DNA from 3 places in the Nostoc sp. UHCC 0252 genome. Region 1 is predicted to be linked to each of the others. Evidence: predicted binding sites of a transcription regulator. Region 1 holds the regulator's gene; each other region holds the start of a gene.
What was found. The regulator HrcA, encoded in region 1, represses chaperone genes, less so after heat shock. The targets are predictions, from matches to a motif close to TTAGCACTCNNGANTCNNGAGTGCTAA.

Region 1 (12,597 bases):
TTTGGCTACCTTATCAAAAAAGTCTGCGGCATCGTTCTTTTTTATCTCACGGGCCGATTATTGGCACAATTTTGCGGATACTTTATCTAGGGTGTTTGCTAGCTATCTTGGCAATTTTGGTTTTGACGATCGCCCAAAGGTTATGGAATCTGAGTTTTACTTGGCAAGACTTGGGACAAAGTGTGGTGCGATCGCTGGTAAATTACAATACTGAATATATTGCCCTATTTTTGGGGTTGGAACTCGGTGCAATGAGTCATTCTCTTAGCGATTGGAGTGGTTCGGCATACAAGCGCTTTCAAAAACAAGGGGTTCGGGGGTTGCTTCCTAGTAGCAAAGTAAAGAAGCGTAAAGTTACAATTCGCGGTAATCATCGAGCTACAGTTAGCAGAAAGAGCAACAAAGGACAAAGGACAAAGGACAAATGACAAATGACAAAGTTGATACTTTGGCGGCGTTGCAAGAATTGATTGAGATTGTAGCAAAATTGCGATCGCCTGATGGTGGTTGTCCGTGGGATTTGGCGCAAACTGCCGAAACGCTTACCCCTTATGTGATTGAAGAAGCTTATGAGGTGGTGGACGCAATTAAGAATGGGGATAAAAATGCGATCGCAGAAGAATTAGGCGATTTATTATTACAGGTAGTATTGCAAGCCCAAATAGCTAGCGAATCTGGGCAATTTTCTCTCAAAGAAATAACTCAGGGGATTTCCCAAAAGTTGATTCGCCGTCATCCTCATGTGTTTGGTGATGTGTCGGTAGCCAGTGTGGACGAGGTGCGGCAAAATTGGGAACAAATTAAAGCGGAGGAAAAAGGTGAAGCATCCCCAGAGGCGCAAAAACTTAGTGCTAAACTCGGTCGTTATGGGCGTACTCTTCCCCCGTTGACAGCAGCAATGAAGATTTCTCAAAAGGCTGCGGCCATTGGGTTTGAATGGGAAAATATTCAGGGCGTTTGGGATAAGTTTCATGAAGAATTAGGGGAGTTTCAACACGCTTTAGCTGAGGAAACACCTGAACGACAACAAGCAGAATTAGGCGATTTACTGTTTGCTGTTATTCAACTAGCGCGTTGGCATAATCTTGATCCCAGCGCTGGTTTGCAAGGCACTAATCAGCGATTTGTGCAGCGATTAGCAAAAATGGAGGCAGTTGTCGATCGCCCCCTTTCTGATTACAGTTTGGATGAGTTAGAAACTCTTTGGCAACAGGCAAAAGCTCAACTTGCTCAAGATTCTTTAGGAGAGAACCACTTATCATATAACGATTGATAAGTACCATTTTCTCTAAGATTTAGCAGGGCCTGATTAATTGGTTTGCGGTAAGGACTATTGTTAGGCAGTATGATTCCATAGCTTTCTTCACGTAAGATACTGCCAACAATCTGTACCTTTCCTTTACCTTCATTGGCAACATAAAAAAGCAGTACGGGTGCATCAAACACCACAGCATCAGCTTTTTTTGTTTGCAGAGCATTATAAGCTTCTTCGATCTTGTTAACTTCTAGAACTGAAATACGATGTTCTCGCAGGTATGTAGCTGCTGTACTACCCGCAGTTGTGGCCACTACCTTACCGGGTAAATCATCTACACTTCTGATATCGCCCTGAAGTTGTTGTACTGTCAATGAGGTAGTAGCGCTAGCTGTAAAATAGGCGGCAAAAAGTACTCCGATGAACATCCAGACAATACCTACTAGCCTTCCTACTACTCCCTTGGGCATTTCATCAGCTTGGGTTGCTAATGTAGCGGCTGACCACCAACAGGCTTTGAAAATGCCAGGAAAGTATGATTGCGGAATCATCCCATCTTTGTGATTGCGTTCAGATAACCAAATAATGTGGGCTGCTACGACAATTAGGACTAGGGCAACGCCTATTACCTGCAAGAGGCTAGTAGAAAAAAACAATTGGAAAATATTTGGAAACGTACTGTTGTTGCTCTCTGGGTTTCGTACCATAATTTGCAGTCCCCCAGTGAAAATGGGTAATGAGAAATCAAAATTTTCCTGGCGTTCGGCTGTAATCGAGATTGCTGCAATCCCTAAATTGGCTTTGTTGTCCTTAATAGCAGAAATCAGTTCCGGTACACTGGAATATTCCATAAATTTTGACTCTGCACCGATTTGGGTAGCGATGCTACGCCAGAGGTCGATACTGAACCCCGATAGCTCACCTTTGTTTGATAGTACAAAGGGCGGTATAACTCGTGTAGCTACTAATAACGATTGTTGAAGTTTTGGGGATTGTTGGGGTTCTGGTTTTTGGGCTAGTCCTGGGGATGCGATTAATAACAATGCCAGAATTCCACCTGCTAATCCTACGCAGGTATACAGAACTATGGAACGCCTGGTTTTATTTTTGCGGTTATGCCTGTCAAAATAACCAATCGGGTTTTTTCTTGCAGCTATAAGTTGGCGAAATTTAGTAGCGATCGCATTTATTCTCAGAATCATCTTAGGGTTCTATGCAAAATATATTTATGATGCCCACCCCAAATCAAATATCACGTTTACCATAACCCTAAAACTGAAACCTACATCAGATAAAGTTTCACAGGATAACTTGGCCTGTCCTGATACTACTGCTGTAACCATCAGGCCCCTCTTTAGCTAGAAAAAACTTGCTTAAATCTACCTATTATGTTTTTAGCCGCACAGCACTCTAGGTAGATGTATTTATCAATCGACCATCCTAGCATAGTAACGAGAGGTTAATGATAAGACAAACCTCTATCTTTTGAGCAATAGTTTTGAGTTCAGCTTTTAGCGTACAGTTGGATTTATTCTTGCTTGATGTTTACTGTCAGGTGCGCTTCTTAGTGGTAGCAAAGTGAGCAACATGAATGTAGACGGTTTTAGTAAGCAAATAGAGACGTTACGCTCACAAGTGACGAGATTATTGCAAAGTCCTGTGAGTGAGCCGTACTTACAACAAGAGCTGACAACAGAAGCTTTTGAAGAACTTCAAATCGCTTTAGAAGAACTTCAAATTGCCTCTGAGGAACTACAAGCAACACGGATGGCAGTAGAGAACGAGCGTCAGCGCTACCAAGAATTATTTGATTTTGCACCTGATGGTTATTTAGTGACTGATATTTATGGCACTATTCTTGAAGCGAATCAGGCTAGTACTATCTTACTCAATATATCACAGCGATTTTTGATTCGTAAACCGTTGGTTAGTTTTATTGGACAATCAGATCATCAAGCTTTTTTTAATTACCTAACTCAGTTGAAGCATCTCGACCGGGGCGGAGAATGGGAAGTGTGTTTACAACCACGGGAAAAAGTTTGTTTTGATGTTGCTTTGACTGTAGTTACTGTCCGTAATGAGGCAGGGAAGCCAGTTGCTCTGCGCTGGCTAATGCGTGATATTACTAAGCGTAGGTGCTTAGAGTTAGAGCGTGAGCAGTTATTTGTTCGTGAGCAAGCCGCCCGGATTGCAGCCGAAGCCGCAGAGAGGCGCTCTAATTTTTTGGCTGAAGCAAGCAGTGTACTAGCATCTTCTTTAGACTACCGCAATACTCTAACTAGCGTCGCCCACTTAGCAGTGCCTACTCTCGCCAATTGGTGTATTGTAGATGTCGTTGAAAATAATTCGGCAGCTTTCAGTAACCCAGTCATTGCTGCATCTGAACCGCAGAAAGAAACACTAATTCGAGAATTCCGACAACGCTATCCAATTCATCTGGATGCTGATTATGGACTACCGAAAGTTCTACGGACTGGTAAGCCAGAACTGGTTACAAACATTCTTGAGTCTCTGCCACAAAAAAATTTATGGAACGAGGAATATCTTAATTTACTGCAAGTTAAGTCTTATATGATCGTGCCATTAGTGGTGCGTAAACGCAAGCTAGGGACAATTGTATTTGCCTCTGCACAATTAGGACGCTATTACACTACTGTAGACCTAGCAATGGCTGAAGAACTTGCCCAACGCGCAGCGTCTGCTATTGAAAATGCCCAGCTTTATCGGCAAGCTCAAGAAGCTAACCGACTTAAAGACGAATTTTTAGCGATCGTCTCTCACGAACTTCGTACACCTCTCAACTCTATGTTGGGTTGGGTTCAAATCATCCGCCATCGAAAATTGGATGAGGCAATTATTTCTAAAGCACTGGCGACAATCGAGCGAAATGCAAAACTTCAGAGCAAACTGATTGAAGATATTCTCGATATTTCACGCATTGTACAAGGTAAAATCCGCCTAAATATTCGTAAAGTTGATCTTGTAATTGTAATTAACGCAGCGATTGAGGCTATATATCCCACATCTGAGATTAAAGAGATTCAAGTTGAGTCTAAGCTTGACTCGTCAGTAGGTGAGATTATAGGTGATGCAGAACGCCTTCAGCAAGTAGTCTGGAATTTGCTCTCTAATGCTGTCAAGTTCACACCTAGCGGAGGGCGAGTTGAAGTGTGTCTGGAGCAGGTAAACTCAAATGCTCAGATAACTGTCTCTGATACAGGTAAGGGAATTGGTGCTGATTTTCTACCTTATATATTTGAACGCTTCCGTCAAGCTGATAGCACAACTACTAGAGCAGATGATGGTTTGGGGCTAGGACTGGCAATTGTACACCACTTAGTAGAAATGCACTCAGGCAGAGTTTATGCAGTTAGTGAAGGGGAAGGACGGGGAGCAACATTTAAAGTGCTGTTACCTTTAATAAAATCGCAACCAGAGCATTTAATTAAAAAGGGTCAAGAAAAAGTCAATAACCTCTTAGTGCTTGATGGCTTGCGAATACTTCTTGTAGATGATAATACTGATACTCGTGAGTTAATTGCCTTTGTTCTTGAAGAGTCAGGAGCGCAGGTGACATCGGTTAGCTCAGTAGGTGAAGCCCTGGAAGCGCTAATTCGATTAAGACCCAATATTTTAGTAAGTGATATTGGAATGCCAGATGAAGACGGTTATTCGCTGATTCGCCAAGTGCGATCGCACGAAGCTCTTTCTGGGGAAAAAATTCCAGCTGTAGCACTAACGGCATTTGCTAGAGATGAAGAATGCAAGCTAGCTCTGGAAGCTGGATTTCAGCTTCATCTATCCAAGCCAATCGAGCCAGATAAGTTGGTGAGAGAAGTAGCGAACTTAGCCAAAGGCAGATAACAAGTTTTAATGTTGTTCAATCAGCAATTGCGTGGGTGTAGCTAGTCGTAATCGCCATACTCCATATTCTGAGTCGAATTGGAAATAAACTTCCCGTACAGAGGATTGCAAAAGTATTTACTTAGCGTCGCCCCAACTGTCTAAAATAAGACAGCATATCAAAACCTTTTAACTTTCTTAATTACGAATTACGAATTACGAACTACGAATTAATATGTCTCTTGCTCCTTGGCGAAGTGCGATCGCTCATGCACTCCATCGCAACCGCAGCCTTGTTTATGCCCGTTACCTCCAACTAGCAACAATGCAGCCCAATGGTCGCCCCGCTAATCGTACCCTAGTCTTTCGCGGCTTTCTAGAAGATACAAATCAGCTAAAATTTATCACCGATACCCGTAGCGCTAAAGCCGACCAGATACAGCAACAACCCTGGGCAGAAGTTTGCTGGTACTTGCCCAATACACGAGAACAATTCCGCATTAATGGCGATTTGACTCTGGTAAGCGGTGATGATTTTCATCAGGATTTACAACCAGCCCGGATCGCAATGTGGCAAGAATTAAGTGATGCGGCGCGTTTACAGTTTGCTTGGCCCCATCCTGGTAAATCCAGAATCCAAGAATTAGGAGCTTTTGAGCCACCAGCCCCCGATCCTATTAAGCCAGTACCTAATTTTTGTCTACTGCTACTCGATCCGATGCAAGTAGACCATTTAGAATTACGCGGCGAACCACAAAATCGATGGCTTTACTGCCGTAATGACCAGCAAAAGTGGTCTAGTGAAGCGATTAATCCGTGATTTGGTCAAGAGTCAAAAGATTGACCCTTAACCCTTAACCTTTAACTAAATGCCAGCACCATCTAGAAATTGCTGGATAGTCTTATCTTTGAGGTTGCACCAGCGAGTATCGTGGGTTGGCTCATCCTCTTTGGCGGCTAAACAACCCACTAAAACAGGAGTTTTTTCTGAAGAATTGTTGCGCTGAAGAGTTTGTATTTGTTCTTCCAACGCCTCAATTCTGTCAACTAAAGCACGAATTACTTGAGCTTCTGAATCTGGTAAGTTATTGTGTTCAAGAGGTGAAACCCGAACTCCAGAACGATACATAATGCGCCCAGGTACGCCTACCACAGTGCAGTCTGAAGGAACATCCCTTAGAACAACAGATCCAGCGCCAATACGAACATTATTACCAATTTGGATATTGCCCAGTACCTTAGCTCCAGCCCCAACTACGACATTTTCACCTACAGTTGGATGGCGCTTACCACATTCTTTACCAGTACCTCCAAGGGTGACACCTTGATAAATTAGGGCATAATCTCCCACGATCGCAGTTTCACCAATTACTACACCCATTCCGTGGTCAATAAACACACTTTTTCCAATTGCTGCGCCAGGGTGGATTTCAATTCCAGTCAAAAACCGAGCCAAGTGAGAAATCAGGCGAGGAATAAAGGGAAGACCGACAGTATACAGCCAGTGAGCCAGCCTATGGAATAGCAGGGCTTGCAAACCAGGGTAACAAAATAAAACTTCCAACCAGTTACGAGCAGCTGGGTCACGTTCAAATATGATACGAAAGTCAGCACGCAGTATAGATAGCACGAGATAGCACCCTCGGAAAGCACAACAAGCTACTCTCCCATATTATCCTTTCAGGTGTTAGACGTAAAAATTGGGAATTGGGAATTGGGCATGAATTCTTCCCAATACACAATACCTAACTCCTAACTCCCCACTTCACTGCTGTTCTACTGTCAGAGTGTAATCGCGCTTGTTGCCAGAATTAAATGTACCTACCCAAATCCGATAAGTGCCACTTTTCCAGTTGCGATCGCTAACGCTAGCATCTTTTCTTTTGCCAGTGTCATCGCCGCAACGAATCATATTTTGATCTGGCCCTTGAATCAGTAGAGTGGTGTCAGTATTGTTGCTATCAACTTGGATGGTTAGCTGGGAAAAATCCTTTTCCAAAACCATAATGTGATCTGGATTAGGATCGGCAAAACCAATACAGGCTTTTTGATTGCGATCGCGGTTACTGATGGCAGACAATGAATAAGAGCCACCTGTAAATCCCTGCACTGTTCCTTGTGGTGGCTGAAAGTTTGTTGATAATCTAAAAGTGCCAAAATTGGCTGTTTGTGCGATTACAGGAGTAGCTGTTATGGTGGCAAGTATAGCCAACAACCAGCCACCGCTAAACTGAAGTCGGGGGCGACAGTATTTCATAGTAGCCCTCCAACAGGCTGTTAAATTAGTGATGATATATACATATTCTAATAAAAAAAATCCAGTGAAATTTCCGTTGGTTGTGCCACATTAAAATGTGCCACAATCGAAGGTTTTTAAAGTAAACAGCTAATTGCTAGGCTGCCATTGATATCAACAGCAACTACAATTCCTCAATTTTTAATTTGGATGTGATTACGCAGGGTTTTCTTTAGGAGAGAAAACCCTTGATGGATGATTTAAATAGTAATACCAATTTGAAAAAAGAATGCGACAGATGGGTAGGGACACAACATTGTTGTGCCCTTACGAATAATTGATGTGTCGCTTGGTATAAATATTACAAGATATCAAAAGGCAGAAGGTTAAATAATTTTGAACCTTCTGCATTTGGGTGCATCCCAGTTTTTATTTTGCCCTGACAAAATAACAGGACTTACGCAAAATAATGGAAAAACGAACCGCAAAGGCGCAAAGGACACGAAGGAATGAGAGTTTCAGAGAGTTATTGCGTAAGTCCTAAATAACTGTCATTGCGTTCGCGCAGGGTCTCGTAGAGAGGAGGAACGACGAAGCAATCGCATGAGCTAACTCTTTGTTAGAGATTTTGCGATTGCTTTGCTTCGCTCGCAATGACATACAAAAAAGTGGGATGCTCCCTCCGCACATGAGATTGCGTTAAAATCTCAGGAATTCTTGAGTTGGAAGAAAACGCCACCTTTGAGCGATCGCGTGTCAGTTCCATAACTGCTGACTGTAAGCGATCGCAAATTATCAAAAAATGGTTTCCCTAAAACTTCCGCTAGCTTGAGAATCGGTACTTGACGCTCTAACAAATTCTGGCTCTTTGTCCAGTCAAGATATATATAGCCTTGGTTTGGTAGGGGAATCGTAGCAATACTATCTTGGAAATTGGGATTATCAATTAAGGAATTATCCTTAATTGTGAGAATTTCATTCATCGTTTCCAAGTCAGAAGTGAAAATTTCGTAATTTCCTAAATTTGTATGCAATCCCCGCACTTTTGTTTCAATGCTGAAAGATGCTCCCTCTTTAGCATCATTTTTTTTAGTAGCCGTAGTTAACTCTGTCCAAGCAGAGATTTTTTGCTGATCTATAGTCAGGGGATTAATGCTGAGTCCATTGGATGATGCGATCGCATCTAATCGAGCAATACCTGGTTCTACACTCTCAGATTTTTCCACTACAAAAATCCAATGAGGAGTTGTTTCATCTTGCTTAGGTAACAATGCGATCGCATATTCTCCTTGTATCCAACTGAAAATATCCTCTGGTAAGTTTATTCCCCAGCGTTTTTGAACATCTACTAAAGGTTTGGCTAATCGAGAAACCACATCTTCCCCAGAACCATATATAGTAGCTGTTGCTTGTCTCCAGAGTTTGGCTAAATCGCTGTCAGCCAAATTGCTCAAATTTGAGCCGGAAATTGCCAAACCTGCGGATGCTGGAACATACTGCAATGCTCCCACAGGTTTAGATAGTGGTGCAGATGGAGTGAGAATTTCTGATGAAGTCAAAAATGTTGTTTCAGCTACCAACCCTTTGGGATTCAACGCCAGAGAAATAATCTCACTGTTATAAAGTTGTTCTGACAATTCCAAGCCTTGCCATTTTGCCACAACAGGAAGATTCAAGAACGCTACAGCTAAACCCCCTTTGGGTAGTTCTTTTGTAGCTTTTTGGTATTCGGGGGAGCTAGTCAAATTCAAATCCGGCGCTTGGACGTTATTGATCGCATCTTTCAACACTTTCGGATCGTTGGCAAACAATACAAAGCCTTCACCAACAACTGCACCTGAAAGTAAATCCTTCTCTGGTTGAGAATTGTCAGTAATCAGTTTTACGCCTTTATATTGTTCAACAGCTAAGGTTGCTCCAGATAAAGCTCGTTTAGAAAACAACAACTCGACAAACTCGCGGCTTTTCTCCGGTTGCTTGGTTGCTAATGCTAACAGATACCCTGGTTGCTGGCCGTTTTCCGAGTCTCGATCAATATCTAAGGTGGTGATAGCTAATGTAATTTCATTCCCTAACCAGGGTTGAACGTCTTGTTTATAATCTATGCCACTCTTGGCAAATAAACTGGTTTTGAGTTTAGATAGTTCCTCTTCGCGTTCCAACGCCTGCAACCGGTCGGGATTCGTTAGCAATGAAACCATTGCTGGGGAAAGTTTTGATACGAATATGGCTGCACCAGGCTCAGAGGTAGAAGCAATCAGGTTAGCCGGACTTTTGGCGAAAAACCAGTAAAAGCCAGCGATCGCAATTAGCAGTGCGATCGCACCTGCTACGATAAAACCAATCAATGAACGTTGACTATTCACATTAAACCTTTAAAAAAGACGGTTTACAGCCATTTAAGCAGAAAGCCTAGCAGAATTTATCAGCCTTCTTGAGAATGGATACTCATGCAAAGGCAGAGATTTTCTGTCACCATAAATAAGATTAGGACTGTTTATAGGGAATTCTTTTAGTCAACCCATGAACCAGATTAGTGTAGAAGAACTGGCACAACGTCTATCCTCTGGTGATGGAAGTATACAGCTAGTGGATGTCCGAGAACCAGAAGAATTGGCGATCGCTAGCATTGAAGGTTTTGTAAACCTACCCTTAAGTCAATTTACCGAATGGGGAGATGAAGTACCTACCCTCTTCAATCCCCAAGCTGAAACCCTTGTTTTATGCCATCACGGTATTCGCTCTGCCCAGATGTGCCAGTGGTTAATTGCTCAAGGTTTTACAAATGTGCAAAATATTTCGGGTGGTATTGATGCTTACTCTGTCTTAGTAGACCATTCAATTCCTCAGTATTAGCTTGCGTTTAGGTGCATTACTCAGATGGAACTCAATTCCATCTGGCTTTTGCTATTGTGAAAATAGCACCAAATTAGTTTAGGCACTCGCCAGAAAAGTTTGTAACTTTCTCCACTAGCTACATAACTTATCGAACTTTTCGACCCCAATCTTAGCTGCAATAGCCGCAAAAATACGTATACAACAATACTTTTATCAGTGTAGAATCATGCAAAAATAAGACGAAAAAGGATGTTGTAAATTCAAACTCTCAGCTTGTGATGCAAAGCCTAGATTCTATTTAGAGCGCACTTTTAAAGAATTACATGAACCTTAAAATTAATTGTCACAATAAAATTGTATAATTTGTTATCTTAATAAATTATTAATATTCTTTTTTTCAATCAAATCCAGGAATTTTTCCAGACTTTGATTAAAATTTGCCTCTAGCAAAACATATCCTATGGAAGTCCAGTTAACAAATCGGCAACAACATATACTTTGGGCAACGGTACGTCACTACATTGCTACGGCAGAGCCTGTTGGTTCAAAGGCTTTGGTCGAGGAGTACGATCTGGGTGTAAGTTCAGCCACAATTCGCAATGTGATGGGCGTTTTAGAAAAATCTGGATTACTCTACCAACCGCACGCTTCTGCTGGACGAGTACCTTCAGATTCAGGCTATCGCATTTATGTTGACCAGCTAATTACACCTTCTCTGCGTTCGCGCAGCGTCCCACAGGGAAGTGGCACGGAAGCTTTAGGGCGAGAAGTAGAAGTAGCACTGCACAAGCATTTTCAGTGGGAAGATCGGAGTTTAGAAACCCTACTGCAAGGAGCCGCACAAATTTTAGCAACCTTGAGTGGTTGTATTAGCTTGATTACGATGCCGCAAACCACAGCAGCGCTATTGCGACATCTGCAATTAGTGCAAATTGAAGCGGGGCGGATCATGTTAATTGTTGTTACCGATGGTTACGAGACACATTCCAAGGTAATGGATTTGTCGCCAATACCAGAGGAAACACAACGGGATGCGGAGGTAATCGATCGCGAGTTGCAAATTGTTTCTAACTTTTTGAATACTCACTTGCGGGGGCGAAGTCTGTTGGAACTAGCCAACCTCGACTGGAGCGAACTAGATCAGGAGTTCCAACGCTACGGGGAATTCTTAAAAATTTCAGTTGCCGAATTGACTCGTCGTACTCATGCGCCGACTGCAACACAAATTATGGTTAGGGGTGTGTCAGAAGTTTTGCGCCAGCCGGAATTTTCCCAATTACAGCAGGTACAAACGATTATCCACCTGCTGGAAGAAGAACAAGACCAACTATGGCGATTAATATTTGAAGAACCAGAGCTTGAGGATGTGGGTAAGTCAAAAGTAACGGTTCGCATTGGTGCAGAAAATCCATTAGAACCGATCCGCACCTGTACTTTAATTTCTTCCAACTATCGCCGAGGTTCAATACCAGTAGGAAGTGTAGGAGTTTTGGGGCCAACGCGCCTAAATTATGAAAGTGCGATCGCAGTTGTAGCATCTGCTGCTGATTACCTCTCAGAAGCCTTCAGTTATTTCAACCCTTAAGGTAAGGTTTAGGGATCAGCTGCTACGAGTTTAGACGAATGAATAATGCGATCGCAGGTAGATAGCCCAATTTGTAGTGGCAAAATTAATAATTAATCCTACTTAAATCTTTCATGGTTAGAAAAATCGCCTTTGGTTTCCTATGGTTAGGATTCACCATCTATGCTTTTTTCCTCGCTCCTCCTGAGCAACCCGGCACATTCGAGTTAATTAAAAACCTTTCTACTGTCCAATGGCAAGGTGTTAACCCGTTAGTGATAGCACTATTCAACCTCATGGGTATCTGGCCTCTCATCTACAGCGCAGTAGTGTTTATTGATGGTAGAGGGCAAAAAATACCTGCTTGGCTATTTACTACTGCCTCTTTCGGAGTCGGCATATTTGCCTTGTTACCCTACTTAACCCTTAGAGAACCAAATAATCAGTTTATTGGTAAAAAAAATATCTTACTCAAGCTGCTAGATTCTCGTGTGACTGGGATTGTGTTGACTGTAGCTACAGTTCTTTTAGTTTCCTACGGTTTAAAAGCAGGAGATTGGGGCAATTTTGTGCAACAGTGGCAAACAAACCGCTTTATCAATGTAATGAGTTTAGATTTTTCCCTACTTAGCCTCTTATTTCCAGCTTTGCTAGGGGATGATATGGCGCGTCGCAGTTGGAAAAATCCACAGATATTCTGGTTAATAGCGTTGATACCGCTATTCGGGCCATTGATTTATTTGTGTGTGCGTCCACCTTTACCAGAAGTGGGCGTAGAGGCGATACCCAGTCAGCAGCCAGCTGCAAATTAAAGTAAAGCTAAGGGCAGCGTTCTACAAAAAGGGGGATTTAGACGCAAAA
Region 2 (5,800 bases), on a different contig from region 1:
GCTTGCCTGCGTGGGATAAGTGACGCTAGTGTTAAAAGAATTATGCAAAGTAAAACCTCCATCCCAGAAGTCGAGTAGGAAGCTAGAATGGCAATTCCAAATAAAGAAGTAAAATCTAATACTGATATTTTAGATAATAGACGCACCCAAACTCGCATCCAAGTTCGCATTCCTAAAGACTTACATGAGGAACCAGTCATTTCACGACTGGTTTCTCACTATGGGGTCATAGTCATTATTGCTGATGCTCAGGTAAGCGCAAACGTGCCACAATATAGCTGCTTCGATCTGGAACTGAGAGGTACTGTTTCCCAGATTGAAAGCGCCCTAACTTACCTAGATGAACTGGATTTAGAAGTTTTGCACCAATCCAGCCCTGAAGAAGATGGTTGGTAATTAATTTTCGATTTCGGATTTTGGATTTTAGATTATCAATCCAAAATCCAAAATCTAAAATCTAAAATTCACTATGCCATTTGATTTTCAATCGCCCACCGCGCTAGTTCAGTGCGGTTGTGGAGATTGGTTTTGCCCAACATATTGGACACATGGCTTTCAACCGTGCGCTGACTAACATTGAGTTCTTCAGCAATTTCACGGTTAGCTAAACCCCTGGCGACAAACTGGACTACTTTCAGTTCGGTTGGGGTTAATTGCACATCGAAGGGAACCTGGATGCGGGAACCGTTTTCGCCTCCTTTAGCTTGGTGTTCTTTCCAACGGATAGTTTGTTTCAGTGAGGATTCAACTTGCGCTACAAGTTCTTCTGGTTCAAAGGGTTTGACCATATAAACATCAGCACCTTTATTCAGACCCTTAACTCGGTCTGCACTTTGTCCCTTAGCTGAAAGGAAAAGAACCGGAATCCAACTGGTGCGTTCGTTTTGCCGGACTTGTTCTACAAAAGTATATCCGTCCATTTCCGGCATCATCACATCGCAGATAATCATGTCTGGAACATCTTGCTCTAAAATTTCCAGAGCTTCACGTCCATTTTCGGCGGTGATGACTTCGTATCCCCGGAATTCTAAGTAATCCTTCACCAGCAAGATGAGGTTAGGGTCATCATCAATCAATAGAAGTCGTTTGTGATCTTTCATGCTGGGCTCTTTCATAGCAGTGGCACTTGTCGCGCTTCGGTCCATCAAAGTCTTGAATATTTATCCTCTATGGTGGGTTATTTCGAGATGTGTCCTTTTTCCTACTTAACTTGCCTTTGCTGTCTCGAAGCCTCAAAAATGCCGAGCATTTTTAAAAGACTAATAGCTCGATAGCAAAAGTCCAGCAAGGATACGTATAGCAGTAGTATCTATAATGCGCTATTATATATCGCATTGAAAGTGGCGGGCGAAAAAACACTGATTAAATAATAATCCTTCTGACTTACAAGTAAGTATTGGCTTAAAGATGACCCTACCTCAAAACCAACCCGCACTTTCTTAAAGCTTACTGCTGTTCCATATCCTTCAATTGTTAAGCCTCTATGAGGTGTTCACAAGAAACTAAGGAAGTTTCTGGCAAAGGATGGGTTAAAAATGCATGTTTTTCTACCACCTTGTTGCCTATTAAGTGTTCTTGGATGATCCGCTCAATAACTTCCAGTTTTGCTTGGCAATACCAGACACCATCAATTTAAACCACCATTATGAGTCTAGAACAACAAACGCGCAAGCCGTTGGCTTTAGTTGTATAGAAGCATAAGGAATAATTCTGTTGCGACTCATCAAGTTTTAAGTCTTTAAGTCGCTCTTTTAAGTATTCCCAGGATTCCAGACTAGCTGGTTTTGAGCAGCAGTTAGCAATTGTCTGATCAGCGCAAATAAAAATGTGCTGCTGAATTTTTGCAAGTCCTAAACTTTCTATACAATTAGTCAGGGTCTTATATTCTAGAGACTTAGTGGCTTTGGGGATTTGATGGCTTGATTGGATCACTGTATTGTTACTTATCGAGCGGCTCCCTGATTACAGTTCTATAACAATTTCCAAGCTTTGCAAATAAAGTTGACGGAAAAGGAATGGAAAATTGGGAGAACTCTTCATTACTCCCAACTTTCTTTGACCATATAAAAGTATACGTAACTTCCGAAGCAGAACCCGCAGAGTAAAAATAATTAGGCATTTGTACTTAAGTAGAACAATACTCTTCTAGTTCGGGAACCCGTACTAAAGGAATTCTTGCCATTGGATGCAACTTTTCGGTAAATTAGCACTCAGGAGTTGAGAGTGCTAATCTCTAAAGGAAAGAAATAATATGGCAGCTTTATCTCTAAGCGTTTCTACAGTTAAACCTTTAGGCGATCGCGTTTTCGTAAAAGTGAACGCCTCTGAGGAAAAGACCGCAGGTGGTCTGTATTTGCCCGATACCGCCAAGGAAAAGCCCCAAGTAGGGGAAGTAGTCGCCCTTGGCCCTGGCAAGCGTAATGACGACGGAAACCGTCAAGAATTGGAAATTAAAGTCGGCGATAAGGTGCTGTACTCGAAGTACGCTGGCACTGACATCAAACTCGGCACCGAAGAATATGTACTGCTTTCTGAAAAAGATATTTTAGCAGTCGTTATCTAGTGGGGAGTGGGGAATGGGGAATAGGAAAGAGTTTTCCCGATGCCCAATGCCCAATACCCAATGCCTAATTCAACAAAAAATTGACTTACTCCCGGAATTTAGACACCTATGGCAAAGCGCATTATCTACAACGAAAACGCCCGTCGCGCCTTAGAACGAGGCATTGACATCCTGGCTGAGGCTGTAGCTGTTACCCTTGGCCCCAAAGGTCGTAACGTAGTCCTAGAAAAGAAATTTGGCGCACCACAAATTGTTAATGACGGTGTAACGATCGCCAAAGAAATCGAATTAGAAGACCACATTGAAAACACTGGTGTAGCTCTGATTCGTCAAGCTGCTTCTAAGACCAATGATGCTGCGGGTGATGGTACTACCACCGCTACCGTTTTAGCTCATGCGATCGTCAAAGAAGGCTTGCGGAACGTTGCAGCTGGTGCTAATGCAATTTCGCTGAAGCGCGGTATTGACAAAGCTACTGGCTTCCTGGTAGAAAAAATTGCTGAACACGCCCGTCCAGTGGAAGATTCCAAAGCCATTGCCCAAGTTGGTGCGATCTCGGCTGGTAATGACGAAGAAGTTGGTCAAATGATTGCCCAAGCAATGGACAAGGTGGGCAAGGAAGGCGTAATTTCCCTAGAAGAAGGGAAATCTATGTTCACCGAGTTGGAAATCACTGAAGGGATGCGCTTTGACAAAGGCTACATCTCTCCTTATTTCGCTACCGACCCTGAGCGGATGGAAGCGGTTTTTGATGAGCCTTTCATACTGCTGACCGATAAGAAAATCGCTTTGGTACAAGACCTTGTACCAGTGTTAGAGCAAGTAGCTCGTGCTGGTCGTCCTTTGGTGATTATCGCCGAAGATATTGAAAAAGAAGCTTTGGCAACCTTGGTAGTAAACCGTTTGCGCGGTGTACTCAACGTGGCTGCTGTTAAGGCTCCTGGCTTTGGCGATCGCCGCAAAGCACTACTAGAAGACATCGCTGTTTTAACTGGTGGTCAACTAATTACCGAAGATGCTGGTTTGAAGCTAGATAACACCAAGCTGGAAAGCCTGGGTAAAGCTCGCCGGATCACCATCACCAAGGACAGCACCACAATTGTTGCCGAAGGTAACGAAGCTGCTGTTAAGGCTCGTGTAGAACAGATTCGTCGTCAAATTGATGAAACCGAATCTTCTTACGACAAAGAGAAATTACAAGAGCGTCTTGCTAAACTCTCTGGTGGTGTCGCTGTAGTGAAAGTGGGTGCAGCGACCGAAACCGAAATGAAAGACAAAAAGCTGCGCCTAGAAGACGCTATCAACGCTACCAAAGCTGCTGTGGAAGAAGGTATTGTTCCCGGCGGTGGTACAACTCTGGCTCACCTGGCTCCTGAATTGGAAGTTTGGGCAAAGAGCAATCTTAAAGATGAAGAGTTGATCGGTGCTTTGATTGTTGTTCGCGCCTTACCCGCACCTCTGAAGCGGATTGCTGAAAACGCCGGTCAGAATGGTGCTGTGATCGCTGAACGCGTCAAAGAGAAAGATTTCAACATTGGCTACAATGCTGCAACAAACGAATTCGTCGATTTGTTAGCTGCTGGTATTGTTGACCCTGCTAAGGTGACTCGTTCTGCTCTGCAAAACGCTGCTTCCATTGCTGGTATGGTGTTGACAACCGAATGTATTATAGTTGACAAGCCTGAACCAAAAGATAGCGCTCCTGCTGGCGCTGGTGCTGGTGGCGGAGACTTCGATTACTAATACGTAGTTAGATCAGTTGAAAAACAGCTGCTTCCCTTGTGGAGGCGGCTGTTTTTTGTGTAAGGGGAAAAAGAATGTGAGTTACGACAACGCTTGTAAATATTTATCTGAACAGTACCCAGCCGAGTTTGTGCGTTGGTTGCTTGGGGTAGAGGTGCAACAAATTGAAGTCTTAAAAACGGAACTCACGCTTGAACCAATTCGCGCGGATTCTGTGACATTTTTGCAAGCAGCTAACCAAATTTTGCACATTGAATTTCAAACTTTGGCGAAATCTAATCCGGCGCTTAATTTCCGAATGCTCGACTATTCTGTGAGGTTGAAGCGTCAATACCGTTGTCCTGTAGTGCAAGTGCTAATCTTTTTGCAAGAAACTACTAATGAAATGGCTTTTACCGAAGAATATCGGGACAACACGACAATTCATCAATATCAGGTTGTTCGTCTTTGGGAGCAAGATCCAACATTATTTTTAGCTAATCCTGCGTTGTTACCTTTAGCAAGTTTGACGCGAACTGATTCGCCACAAACTTTGCTGGCACAAGTGGCTGAACAAGTCGCTACAATTCCAGATAGGGAGGAGCGACAAAATATTGCGGGTTGTGTAGAAATTCTGGCGGGTTTACGCTTTGACAAGGATTTAGTTCGTCAATTTTTGCGGGAGGATATTATGAAAGAATCTGTAATTTATCAAGATATCGTTCAAAAAGAAGCGTTTAAATTGATCAGTCGTCTACTTAAACGGCGTTTTGGTGATATTAATGGATCATTACTTGAGCAGGTTCGGAATTTACCTGCTGAACAGTTAGAAAATTTGGGAGAGGCTTTGTTAGATTTTTCGGAAGTTGCTGATTTAGTAGCTTGGTTAGAGCAGCAATAGAGGAATTAATAAAACTGCATCATATTTTAGAGATTGAGGCTGCAAGTAGTTTTCCGCTTTTGTCTTGAGCTTGCAATTTTTGAATAATATGCTCAATAATACTATTCAAATCCTTCCGGCGGCGCATAGAGCGTTTTGGGTCAAGTTGACCGTGTTTCAATAATTTTCTAACCTGTTCTCCTAGCTCAGTTAAGTAAAACCTCAGTTGTTCTTCACCCTGTTCGCGTAAAATTTGCCGACATTCAGTTAGGATTTGATCGCCATTTTCGAGAGTTTTACTAGCGTCTGACTGCTTTGGTGTTGCTTCGGATAAATCTTTACTTTTTTGAGCGTTTAAACTGTTAGTTAGGCATTTTTCTACAGCCTTGGCAAGCTTGGGATCAGATTCTAAAACTTCTGCGATCGCTCTTAATAAATCTGCAATTTGTGATGCTTCCATTATCTACCTACTCTCTGAATAAATTCTTTAGTTAATTTCACCATAGAATCATGAGAATCATCATATTTTTATCTATACGTCAAATAATTACTCAGTTCTAACCCTTCTGCAATTTTTGCTCTTTCTAAAATTTTTGTTTCAAAAACTGGTGGATAGAAAGGGTCAACAATAATAG
Region 3 (12,597 bases), on a different contig from region 1:
CCAGTTCTAAAAGCGCCAGCAGCGCATATTCCACTTTGGAAGACAGATCCAAGAGAGCGTAGTTTTGGCTATTCAAGACTGTACTCAACATACTACGGTGAATTGGGAGACTTATCGCAGTTAACGCAAAATTAATTTTTCTTAAAGTGTGGAATGTGATAGCATCCCACTTAGCAGCCACAAAGGTACTATATTCTATCGAGTTACCGTAGTTTATTATCCTACACAATTCCCATAAATGACTCCATCTTTTTGTGGGAATTATCCTGAGTTTCTGTTTTCAGAGCCTCGCTCACCAACGAAATATCTCAACAGAGTATGCTACTAACTGATTTACGAACCATTTTTGAGCGCGATCCAGCAGCCCGTAACTGGCTAGAAGTATTGTTTTGTTACCCTGGACTCCAAGCTCTAATATTTCATCGATTGGCACACTGGCTGTATAAAATTGGAATTCCCTTTATACCTCGCTTCATCTCTCATATTAGTAGGTTTTTAACTGGGATTGAAATCCATCCTGGGGCATTAATTGGCCAGGGAGTATTTATCGATCACGGTATGGGAGTTGTGATTGGTGAGACTGCGATCGTGGGCGACTATGCCCTGATTTATCAAGGTGTCACCCTTGGCGGAACTGGCAAAGAAAGCGGCAAACGCCATCCAACTTTAGGCTCTCATGTAGTTGTGGGAGCGGGTGCGAAGGTATTGGGAAATATTGAAATTGGCGATCGCGTCCGTATTGGAGCCGGTTCTGTGGTGCTGCGAGATGTGCCCAGCAACACTACTGTAGTTGGCATTCCAGGGCGTGTGACTCGTCAGAACAACTCGGGGAGCAATGCTCTAGATCATAATAAAGTCCGCGACGTAGAAGCTGAAGTCATCCGCGCTTTATTTGAACGTGTCAAGGCTTTAGAGAAAGAGTTTGAGCAGTTGCAACAATCAAGTTTCTCTGCAACTGAGCTTGGTAATGAACAACTATACAATCCTAAGAATAATAAGTCTGATGGGATAATTGACGATTTTCTTGATGGTGCGGGAATTTAATTTTGGGAATTGGGAATTGGGAAGAGGACAAGGGGACAAGGGGACAAGGGGAAAGACTTGTTTCAAGTTCTCACCCCTTGTCCCCCTGCCCCCTGCCCCCTGCTCCCTGCTCCCTGCTCCCTGCTCCCTGCTCCCTGCTCCCCACTTCCCTCTAAATGCCCAGATGCTCTTAGAACCTGATATAAATATAATATTACGGTTAACTTATCGGAGAATAGTAATATAAATATGGTATCTTTATATGCAAATTTAACTGGCTTAAACAGTAATGATACTAAGGAAAATTTCACCCGTAGGTCATTTCTACCAGAGCATCAAAATAGTCTTTGGAGAATTGAAACGGGTTTCGTCAGAACTTTTACTTATTTGGAAGATGGTACAACCGTCGCTTTGGGATTGTGGGGCCCTGGAGATGTAGTTGGTAAGTCTTTGTCAAAATTAGAACCTTATCAGATGGAATGCCTAACTAAAGTAGAGGCGACAGTCTTACCTATAGAGGAGTGGACTCAACTAGCAGAAACTCTACTTAATCATATCCAACAGGCTCAAGAATTAATGGTTATTCGTAGCCATAAAAAAGTTGATACCATGCTGATCAAGTTGTTGGCATGGTTATCTAAAAAGTTTGGTTCGGAAGTTGAGAAGGGACGTTTAATAGATATGCGCTTGACTCACGAAGATTTGGCGGAAATGCTAGGTTCGACTCGTGTGACTATCACTCGTGTTCTTGGACAGTTTGAGCAAGAGGGCTTGATTGCTCGTCTCTCTCTGCATCGAATTGTGGTGCGAGAAGAAGAAATTTGGTACTACGAAATTTAGATTATTTCAGCATAAATAGCTATGAATATAGACATAGTTAATAATTTAATTAAATCATTATTAGCGAACAGACAACCGGAGCATATAGATCCCCGACTTCTTAAAGAAGTCGGGGATCTAAGCCTTGCGAATTGGGTTAGCGATCGCTATAAACGCTAGACAAATCCAGCCAAATCGGTAGCCCTAGTTTTTCTAAATAACTCAGGCTAGAGTAAATTAACTTAGATATTTTCAACGTAAGTCTGCATAAAAAACGTGTTAAATTTTACTTTAAACACCATTTTTAAGTTTTTGTTACACAGTTATAAATTTTTCTGCCGACTTACTGAACGCGCCCTGCAAAATTTTTTATTCAAATTCATCAATTGTGGCGGGAGGAGTAGCATTTCTCTGATTAGCAATATTGCGCTCATACCACTTCATTAACGGAGTTGCACTAATGCCATGTATAATTACAGAAGCAACAATAGTAGTGTAAGTTATCCAAGCAATTTGTTCGGCAGCTTCACCTTTTAAACCATGACCAAAAGCATAAGCGAGATAATATAAAGAGCCGACACCACGAATACCAAACCATCCAAATAAGAAACGAGTTACTGGATGAAAGGTTCGGCGGTGTGATTCTACAGGGCGTTTACCTATGGTGCTAATCCAAACTCCTACAGGTCGGATTATGAATAATAATAAAATTATTACTAATAAAGATTGCATAGCATAGTTGAGCATTGGCTGAAGTAATAATATTGAACCCAATAGTAAAATTGTTCCAACTTCCAGCAGTTTTTCAACTTGCTCAACAAATTCTAATTGGGCTAGCGGTTTTTCAGGATTTCTGTAACTGCGTTGGACAACTAAGCCAGCAACAAATACTGCTAAAAATCCATATCCATTCACCATTTCTGTTAAAGAATAAGTTATTAAAATTGTGCTGATAGCAATAAAATCTTCCATTAACTCATCAGTACGACGGCGTTTTTGAACTCTTTTTTCAATCCAAACTATAGATTTGGCGACAACAAATCCCATAACAATAGCTGCTGCGATCGCCCAAATTAAATCAACCGCGATCCACTCTTTTAACCAGTTGCTCCAGTTGTCATCTTCTAATGCATGAATGCCAAAATAAACAAAGGGAAAAGCTAAAGCATCATTTAACCCACCTTCAGAAGTTAAACCAAACCTCAACTCATCTTGGTCATTTATATCAGTCAGTTGTACTTCTGATGCTAAGACTGGATCGGTAGGTGCGAGAATTGCTCCTAATAAAATCGCTTCTCCCCAATTCATCCCTAAAAACAATTTACCAACAACAGCCAGAGCAATAATTGAAATTGGCATCAGAAATACAATTAATCGGGCTGTGATACCCCAATCCCCCAACCTTAAAGGACGAACAATTTTTAAGCCGCAGCTAAATACAGAAATAATTACTACAAGTTCTGTTATTCTTTCCAGCACTTCAGCGTTAAAAACTTCATCTCGACGTAATTGAATCAGCCCAAAGGCGTAAGGCCCTAACAAAATACCAACCAGGAGATAGATAATGGCAAAAGAAAGAGGCAGGCGAGCAATCCAACCTGACCCTAATGTTACCATCAGCAAAAGTAGACCAATCACAAATAGGTCAATAATATAGATATCTATCATGTAGCAATTTATATATAAAGTTAGGTGTTACTTTGTAAGCTTAGTTGCAATAGCTTTTTATTAGAATTACCTATGGGCAGATTTTTTGGAATTAAGGATTAGCCCTGTTTAAGAGTGTTCCAAAAAGTAAATGATCCAAAACCCGTCATTGCGAGCGCTCGCAATGACAATTGAGCATTTTTTACTTGGAGTATTCTAACTTCTGCAAAGAACTAGCTTTAACAATCGGATAAATTTCCCACTGCGATCGCACTTGATAGACCAGACATAAAAACGAAAGCCCTACCTAGAAAATATCTAGCTGGGGCTTGATATTAGAATTGACACGCACTACCAATTTTTTCTTTTGTCTGAGTTATTAGTTTGATTTGACAGTTGGTGCTTCTGTATAACCCGCTCAATCTGGCAAGTCACCGCATTTATTCTATGTTTGACTTTATCAAAATCAATATTCACCCAAATATAGGCTTTTTCAGGTCTTTTCTGTTTACTGTTCATATATGGTTTATTTTGTCAAGATGTCTTGTTATATCTATACAATATCCCCATCTCAATTTCTAAACTACTTTCTCTAGACATATAAGCAAATATACTTAATGTTTCCTTAAGGTTTTACATCAAGTTTTCTTTGAGTAATCGCATTTCTAGCATCATCGCCTCAACTTCATCTAAGATGTTGTAGAAATATGGTGCAATCCGAATTCCCAGCAAAGGACGATAATCCACAAAAAAACGACGAGAAATTAAATCTTTGCAAATTCTTTGAGTAATGCGGCAGCTATCCTCTATCGAACCATTTATATAATTAACAGTAATTGTGCTTCTATGTTTCACAGGCTCTCGCGGTGTATTAACTGTGAAACCAAATTCATCCGCGAGAGTGATGATGCTTGTTAACTCCAGTGATAATAATTCTGTATAAAGGTGCGCCAAACTATATGAGGAAGGAACCGCATTCGCGTTAGCGTCTCTCCTTGGGAGAAGGGCGCATAGATACGAAGAAAGAAGAAGCAAAGGAAATTTGGCGCAACTTCACAAAGAAATAGTATGACTTTTTCCGAATTGCTTCAACTCCATTTTTAAATTTGAGAAGATCGGGTATTGTATCTTCTAATTGTTGTTTATCTGGACACCTTTACTGTGGCAAAATATTTAAGAATTAATTGAAGTTGATAAAAATGGATATTTACTTTATAAAAAGTATTCTTCCCAAATAGAGTTAACTTAGCGGCAGTGTAGTGGTCAAGATTTACGCAACTGGCACAGCATGGACACTAACTAGCAATTTACGTGAATATTCCCTCTATTTATTTCCTCATAAGTATTGCAATAGTGCTTTGCTAACGCGATTTCTATTGCAAATACAAAGATTTTGAAATGTTACTCAATAATACTTGTGTACTATTAAATAGCGATCGCATTGTGCCAATTGCGTAAGTCTTATGCTACTTAAATTATTCTTGTTAGATGTTGTACCAAATCTGCTGCTTGTCTTACACCCTCTATTTTCTCCACAGGCTGACCCTGCTTAAAAAGTACTAGAGTTGGTAGTGCAGCAATTTGATACTTGCTAGCTAATTCCGTGTATTTTTCTGTGTCAATTTTGACAATTCGCAGGCGATCCTTGAGTTGGGCATTTACTTGCTCTAAAATTGGCACCATCATCTGACATGGGCCACACCATTCAGCATAAAAATCCACTAATACAGGTACATCAGAATCAGACAACATTTCTTCAAAGCTGTTAAATTGTTTTTTAGTTGCCATGTGATACACACCGATTTTCAATTATGTTTTTCAATGGTAATTCTTAGAAAATAAAATTGCTATAGGTTCATGGGTTTTTTTGGGTAAAAGATTACATTAGTTAATATAGATCAACAATATTAAATAATTATAATAAAATGCATATATTAATTCCATTTATGTATAAAAATCAAAATTATTTTGACTAACCAAAGAATTATACTCTGAATTTATTTGCGTAGTTAGGTGAGAGGCAATAGACAACAGAAAAGAAGGCTATTTGAATTGTACTGAGTGTTTTCAAAAATCAAATGTGAGTTAGATATTTAGCTAAAAACGACGGATAACGTTATTCTAATTTGCATTATCCTAGCAAGATTGTCGTGTCCCAATAGTTAGATTTTATTCAGACAATATTTATATGTTCCCTGAATCGCCATAAGATAATTAGCGCGGTATTTCTAAAATCGAGGGACATTAAATGACACTATTAAAAGATAAAGTCGCAATTGTCACAGGTGCTTCACGGGGAATTGGGAGAGCGATCGCAATTGAATTAGCCACACAAGGAGCGATCGCAGTGGTTAATTATGCCAGTTCGAGTGCAGCAGCCGAGGCAGTCGTTACAGAAATTACAGAAGCGGGAGGTGAAGCGATCGCTATTCAAGCAGACGTTTCTAAAAGCGATCAAGTAGACACGCTAGTTAACACCGTCATGGAAAAGTTTAAGCGTGTAGATATTTTAGTCAATAATGCCGGAATTACGCGCGACACACTGCTTATGCGTCTGAAGCCAGAAGATTGGCAAGCTGTGATAGACCTTAACCTCACTGGTGTTTTCTTATGTACACGCGCCGTCAGTAAAATCATGCTCAAACAGCGATCGGGGCGAATTATTAACATTACTTCCGTTGCTGGGCAAATGGGCAACCCAGGTCAGTCCAACTACAGCGCCGCCAAAGCAGGAGTAATCGGCTTCACCAAAAGCGTTGCCAAAGAACTCGCTACTCGTGGGATCACCGTTAACGCCGTCGCCCCAGGATTCATTACCACCGATATGACCAGCGATCTCAACAACCCCGAAGATATTCTGAAATTCATCCCTCTCGGTCGCTTTGGTCAGCCAGAAGAAGTTGCTGGGATGGTGCGCTTCCTCGCCGCCGATCCCGCCGCCACCTACATCACCGGACAAGTTTTTAACGTTGATGGCGGCATGGTAATGGCGTAAATAGTTTAAGAAATAAATATAGGACTTACGCAAAATATCTCTCAAACTCTTATTTCTCTGTGCCTTCCGTGCCTCTGCGGTTTGTTATTCCGTAACTCATGCGTAAGTCCTAAAATAAATAATTTGAGATTTTACATAAATAGGGGCGCACAGCTAGTTGTGCGCCCCTATTTATATACAAATAATTTTGGATAACTTATTTTTTGGAGTGTTGCTTCAACAAAATCCAAAATTTAAAATCTAAAATTCGGTCGTAGTATAAATGCACCACAAAAAAAACCATAGTAGGGCTAGCATTGCAATGCTTACCCTACAAGCAACTAAGGCTGTTGGCGTATTCTTTGCCAGACAGTAAAACCCAAAAGCAGGATAATACTACTGGCGGTAGCCAGCATCACAGCCAAACTCATGCCTTGTATTCTCATCGCCAGCAAATTGAAAAATAAGGTAATTGACCAAAGCGTGAACGCAGCATGACGCTGGGAAAGTCCCCAAGCGAGTAAGCGGTGATGCAGATGATCTTTGCCAGGAGTACTCAGAGGGTTATTTCCTGCTAGTAACCGCCGTACAAATACTTGAGTGGTGTCTAGCACTGGCAACAATAGAAATAAAACTGTAGGAATTAGGGCATAAACTGTGTTTTGTTGCAGTTTGCCTAAAATACTAGTTGCTGCCAGCACATAGCCAAAAAAGTATGCTCCGGCATCACCCATAATAATTTGTGATGGATGGAAGTTATGGCGCAAAAAGCCTAATGCAGCACCTCCTAAAGCTGCAAGTACCAAGATCGCGGCCGCACGATTGTTAAATTGGGCTGCAACCCCCAACAAACTCATAGCGGTAATAAAGCTGATTCCTCCCGCCAAACCATCCATACCATCCATCAAGTTGATGGCGTTGGTAATCCCTACTACCCACAGTACTGTCAGCGACATAGACAGAAGTGAGTCGATGGGAGTACCAAACAGGACTTTGACACTGATACCATTAGCTACCAGCAAAAGCGCCGTGACGATTTGTGCCCACAATCGAATAGAGGGCGGTAAGCCGAACTGATCGTCGATAAAGCCCACAAGGACTAATATCGAACCCCCCAGGAGAATAGTGAGTACCTGAGCCAATACGTTTTGGAGTTCGATCGGCCGTAAAAGGCTAGCTAGTACCAGCGCGGCAATTACACCCGCGTAGATAGCTAGCCCCCCTGCATTGGGTAAAGGTTCTCGATTGAGTCGCCGAGCGTTGGGTTGGTCAGCCCAACCTACTCGCAAGGCGAATTTGCGGATTGTCGGAATTGAACGCCACGTTACAAGCCAAGCCAAGAGAAACGTAAATACTACTGCCAACCAGCCGGTGCCGCTAGGGTCGGCAATACCAAGGTATTTAAGGGAGTTGTCTAGATTCATCTCCCAATTCAAGCATTACTGCCAGTATCTAATATGAGCATCACCTGTATATTAATCAATTTTTTATTTTTTATTTCCATTTGTAACTTTAGAGATTAGCACTCTTGCCCTGTGAGTGCTAAATTGTCTAATGGAAGCGCTAGAGAAATAAAACATGGCGAAAATTATTGCATTTGACGAGGAATCGCGGCGAGCTCTAGAAAGGGGTGTTAACGCCCTTGCCGATGCCGTAAAAATCACCTTGGGGCCCAAAGGTCGCAATGTCCTTTTAGAGAAAAAATTTGGCGCACCTCAAATTGTCAACGATGGTATCACTGTTGCCAAGGAAATTGAATTAGAAGATCCTTTGGAAAATACTGGTGCAAGACTCATTCAGGAAGTAGCCTCAAAAACTAAAGATGTGGCTGGGGATGGCACCACCACCGCCACCGTTTTAGCACAAGCCTTGATTCGGGAAGGTTTGAAGAACGTCGCGGCGGGTACTAACCCAGTTAGCTTGAAACGCGGGATCGACAAAACTGTTGAAGCACTGGTAAAAGAAATTGCCAGAATAGCCAAGCCAGTCGAAGGAAGTGCGATCGCTCAAGTTGCCACTGTCTCTGCTGGTAACGATGAAGAAGTTGGTCAAATGTTAGCCCAAGCAATGGAAAAAGTCACCAAAGATGGTGTCATTACCGTTGAAGAATCCAAATCCCTCACCACTGAACTAGAAGTAGTTGAAGGGATGCAGATCGACAGGGGTTATATTTCACCCTACTTCGTCACCAACAACGAGCGGCAAATCGTCGAATTTGAAAACGCCCGAATCTTGGTGACAGATAAAAAAATCAGCAGCATCCAAGATTTAGTGCCAATTTTGGAAAAAGTTGCTCGTTCTGGTCAGCCCTTGTTAATCATTGCTGAAGATGTCGAAGGTGATGCTTTGGCAACTTTGGTAGTGAACAAAGCGCGGGGTGTACTAGCAGTGGCTGCCATTAAAGCGCCTGGATTTGGCGATCGCCGCAAAGCTTTGTTAGAAGATATTGCTATTCTCACCGATGGACAGTTGATTTCTGAAGAAATTGGCTTAAGTTTGGATACAGCTTCTTTAGAAGCCCTGGGAACTGCTCGCAAAATCACCATTGACAAAGAAAGCACCACCATTGTCGCTGGCAGTGTCACCAAGCCAGAAGTACAAAAGCGGATTGGTCAAATTCGTAGACAGTTGGAAGAAACCGATTCTGAATACGATCAAGAAAAACTCCAAGAACGCATCGCCAAGCTTGCTGGCGGTGTGGCAGTGATTAAAGTGGGTGCGGCAACCGAAACCGAACTCAAAGACCGTAAGCTGCGGATTGAGGACGCGCTCAACGCTACTAAAGCCGCCGTAGAAGAAGGGATTGTTCCTGGTGGTGGAACAACTTTAATTCACTTAGCCAAAACGGTACAAGCGATTAAAAAGACCTTAGAAAGCGAAGAAGAAAAAATTGGGGCTGATATAGTCGAACGAGCGCTAGAAGCTCCTTTGCGTCAAATAGCAGATAACGCCGGTGCTGAAGGTTCTGTAATCGTTTCTAAAGTCCGAGACAGCGAGTTCAATATTGGCTACAACGCTGCTACCGGAGAATTTGAAGACTTGATCGCGGCTGGTATTATCGACCCTGCCAAGGTTGTGCGTTCAGCTTTGCAAAACGCTGGTTCTATTGCTGGTTTGGTCTTAACCACCGAAGCGATCGTTGTTGAAAAACCAGAGAAGAAATCCGCAGCTGCTGCTCCTGATATGGGCGGCATGGGTGGTATGGGCGGTATGGGCGGCATGGGCGGCATGGGCGGCATGGGCATGTTCTAACTTCTGCTTACCCAGATAAATATTTTTTTCAACAGTTTGTCTTAACCAAGGCAAACTGTTTTTTTATAACATTGCTGATTTAGAGCCGATATGTTATCTCTATTGCTGGGAAGTAGCTGGGCATAAGTAAAAATAATCATCATGGTTATCAGCAATTAATCATAAATACAACATCTAAATAACTGCTTAATCTACAAATTACAATTACAGTTTTTGTATTAATTTTTGTAAAATTAATAGCAAAAGCTGAAATAGATCAAAACGCCTCATGGTTGCTTAGTAGAAGATTTTACTTCTTTACTAAGCACTGGAAAAAGAAGAACTTGTCCAATTCCCAACTCCCAATTCCCAATGTAGGTAATATTGCATGGCACGAAAACTACATCGCCTTCTAAAAATAGTAAAGAAGGCAAACGAAGATGAATTCTATCACGAACCAGGGACTGTACCCGGAACCATTTTTATTGATGCAGATGCTCCACCACCGATAATTTTTTTGATTGACTACAACCAAACCAATTTTATCCGCGAACAGATAGCAACCCCAGAAGAGTGTATTTCATATCTTGATAGTGAATCCACTTCTTGGGTAGACGTACAAGGTTTAGGTAGTCAAGATATATTACAGCGATTGGGTAAAGTTTTTGAGTTACATCCTTTAGTTTTAGAAGATATAGTCAATGTGCCAGAGCGTCCCAAAACAGAGGATTATGAAGATCAATTGCTATTCATTTCTCGCATGGTAGTACCGAAAGAAATAGCATGTGGTTTTTACAGCGAACAAGTGAGTTTGATATTAGGTAAAAATTATTTGCTGACAGTACAAGAGGAGCCGGAACATGATTGTTTTGAAGCGGTGCGATCGCGGATTGAAAAAAACAAAGGGATCATTCGCAAACAAGGAGCGGATTATTTAGCTTACGCCGTATTAGATGCAATTATTGATGGCTATTTTCCCGTACTGGAGCTTTATGGAGAGCGGATCGAAGAGTTAGAAGAGGAGGTAATAGTCAAACCTACCCCACAAACACTACAAAATATTTATCAAATTAGGCGAGAACTACTGCAACTACGTCGTGCTATCTGGCCCCAGCGAGATGCAATTAATTCTTTGATTCGAGATGGTAGTGAACTGATTGGCGAAGAAGTCCAAATCTACTTGCGAGATTGTTATGACCATACAGTGCAAGTGATGGATATGGTAGAAACTTATCGAGAACTAGCATCTGGATTAATGGATGTGTACCTTTCGGCAGTGAGTAACAAAATGAATGAAATTATGAAGGTACTAACGATAGTTTCAACAATTTTTATTCCACTGACTTTTATTGCCGGAATATATGGTATGAATTTCAATACGGAAAAATCGCCATATAATATGCCTGAGTTGAATTGGTATTGGGGCTATCCACTCTGCTTGGTAGTAATGGCTGCGATCGCACTTGCTTTGCTATTCTTTTTTTGGCAACGGGGTTGGCTGCAAAATTCTGTAACAATTAAGCGTAATTAATAATTGCAGATAGGCAACAAATCAAATGTACATTCATTATTACCAGGAGTTAATATTATAAATTATGAGGAATAGCGACCAGAATTTAGTAGTTTTGACTATTTATATTATCGGTATTTCCTATATTTTTAATCGCATGATTGAATCCATCGATGATCAAGTTAAATTTGAGTTTAAAAAAGGAATCGTTGACGAGCAACTCAAAGAACAAAATCTCGACGATAAAATTGGGATTTCCTTTAAACTCAAATCCTCGTACCCAATTGACGATTTGAAAGATTTAGGAATTAGCATTGAAAATAAATCTGATAATGTTGCCCTATACGTTGACTGGGACAACAGTTCTTTAGTAGTTGAACATAGCAAACAATCACGCCGCGTAATTCGCAAATCACCAGACTTAACTCGTGACTTGGCAGTACCTCAAAGTCCTAGCCTGATTGCTCCCAAGAAAACACTTTCGGAAACAGTGACAGCAGAAGATGTATTCGAGCGGGATCCAGTCGCTGGAACCTATTCAGCGAAAAAACCACTAATTGATATCAATGGGCTACAAAAAGGGCAAAAAAAATTGTACAACGACTTTCTTAACAGAAAAAAGGAGTTGGACTTTTCCCTGCAACTGGTGCTGAGGATATCTGAGGTGCGTTTAGGTTTAGCCCCAGGTCGTGATTTTCCTCCCATTAGTATTATCAATTGTCCTTTCACAGTCAAAAAATTACCTTGGACTTACGCTCTACCGTGGAATAAAAAAAAGTAATGCCATGTCAACATACTACGCCAACCAAAGATTACACTGGATCTAAGGAGAGAGTAGACGCAGGCGGTTGCAGATCAGTCATAGTAACTGGTTTGAGGAAAGTCCGGACTCCCGAAAGACCAAACTTGCTGGATAACGTCCAGTGCGAGCGATCGTGAGGATAGTGCCACAGAAAGATACCGCCAGATCAATTAAAAATTAAAAATGTAAAATTAAAAATTGTTCATTTTACATTTTTAATTGATCTGGTAAGGGTGCAAAGGTGCGGTAAGAGCGCACCAGCAGTATCGAGAGGTGCTGGCTCGGTAAACCCCGGTTGGGAGCAAGGCGATAGGAACTACGGTTGGTCTTTTACCAGTTCCGCTCAATGAGAGCCGCTAGAGGCGTTTGGTAACAAGCGTCCCAGATAGATAACTGCCCTCGCAAGAGAACAGAACCCGGCTTATGTACTGCTCTCTCCCCCCCTTTTTAGTGCTGAGTGCTGAGTGCTGAGTTAGGAGTTAGGAGTCAGAAGTAAGTATTTTTCCCATGTCTCCCCTTGCTCCCTGCTCCCTGCCCCCTGCTCCCTGCTCCCTGCCCCCTGCTCCCTGCCCCCTCCCCTTGTCATGTAAT

Region 2: groES (co-chaperone GroES) is a predicted target of HrcA. The motif match lies at 2,204-2,230, and genes of this name have one in related genera.
Region 3: groL (chaperonin GroEL) is a predicted target of HrcA. The motif match lies at 7,983-8,009, and genes of this name have one in related genera.

Annotation. Positions count from the first base shown of each region.
Region 1 is NZ_JAYGHE010000108.1:4,214-16,810, forward strand. It holds gene VB732_RS33115 (metal-binding protein) at 1-428, shown strand, start outside; gene mazG (nucleoside triphosphate pyrophosphohydrolase) at 425-1,273, shown strand; gene VB732_RS33125 (transporter substrate-binding domain-containing protein) at 1,231-2,457, opposite strand; gene VB732_RS33130 (ATP-binding protein) at 2,843-5,119, shown strand; gene VB732_RS33135 (Npun_F5749 family FMN-dependent PPOX-type flavoprotein) at 5,334-5,918, shown strand; gene cysE (serine O-acetyltransferase) at 5,964-6,728, opposite strand; gene VB732_RS33145 (hypothetical protein) at 6,864-7,355, opposite strand; gene VB732_RS33150 (DUF3352 domain-containing protein) at 8,042-9,700, opposite strand; gene VB732_RS33155 (rhodanese-like domain-containing protein) at 9,858-10,190, shown strand; gene hrcA (heat-inducible transcriptional repressor HrcA) at 10,633-11,757, shown strand; gene VB732_RS33165 (DUF2834 domain-containing protein) at 11,871-12,548, shown strand.
Region 2 is NZ_JAYGHE010000081.1:26,525-32,324, forward strand. It holds gene VB732_RS30025 (NIL domain-containing protein) at 88-396, shown strand; gene VB732_RS30030 (response regulator transcription factor) at 468-1,145, opposite strand; gene groES (co-chaperone GroES) at 2,252-2,563, shown strand; gene groL (chaperonin GroEL) at 2,672-4,306, shown strand; gene VB732_RS30045 (DUF4351 domain-containing protein) at 4,383-5,186, shown strand; gene VB732_RS30050 (hypothetical protein) at 5,206-5,625, opposite strand; partial or broken gene VB732_RS30055 (ParA family protein) at 5,694-5,800, opposite strand, start outside.
Region 3 is NZ_JAYGHE010000043.1:30,912-43,508, forward strand. It holds gene VB732_RS21945 (Rrf2 family transcriptional regulator) at 1-91, opposite strand, end outside; gene cysE (serine O-acetyltransferase) at 319-1,044, shown strand; gene VB732_RS21955 (Crp/Fnr family transcriptional regulator) at 1,273-1,863, shown strand; gene VB732_RS21960 (hypothetical protein) at 1,885-2,022, shown strand; gene VB732_RS21965 (sodium:proton antiporter) at 2,212-3,510, opposite strand; gene VB732_RS21970 (hypothetical protein) at 4,123-4,443, opposite strand; gene trxA (thioredoxin) at 4,960-5,277, opposite strand; gene fabG (3-oxoacyl-[acyl-carrier-protein] reductase) at 5,738-6,484, shown strand; gene VB732_RS21985 (MraY family glycosyltransferase) at 6,805-7,887, opposite strand; gene groL (chaperonin GroEL) at 8,042-9,715, shown strand; gene corA (magnesium/cobalt transporter CorA) at 10,083-11,225, shown strand; gene VB732_RS22000 (hypothetical protein) at 11,290-11,985, shown strand; RNA gene rnpB (RNase P RNA component class A) at 12,035-12,446, shown strand; gene rnc (ribonuclease III) at 12,596-12,597, shown strand, end outside.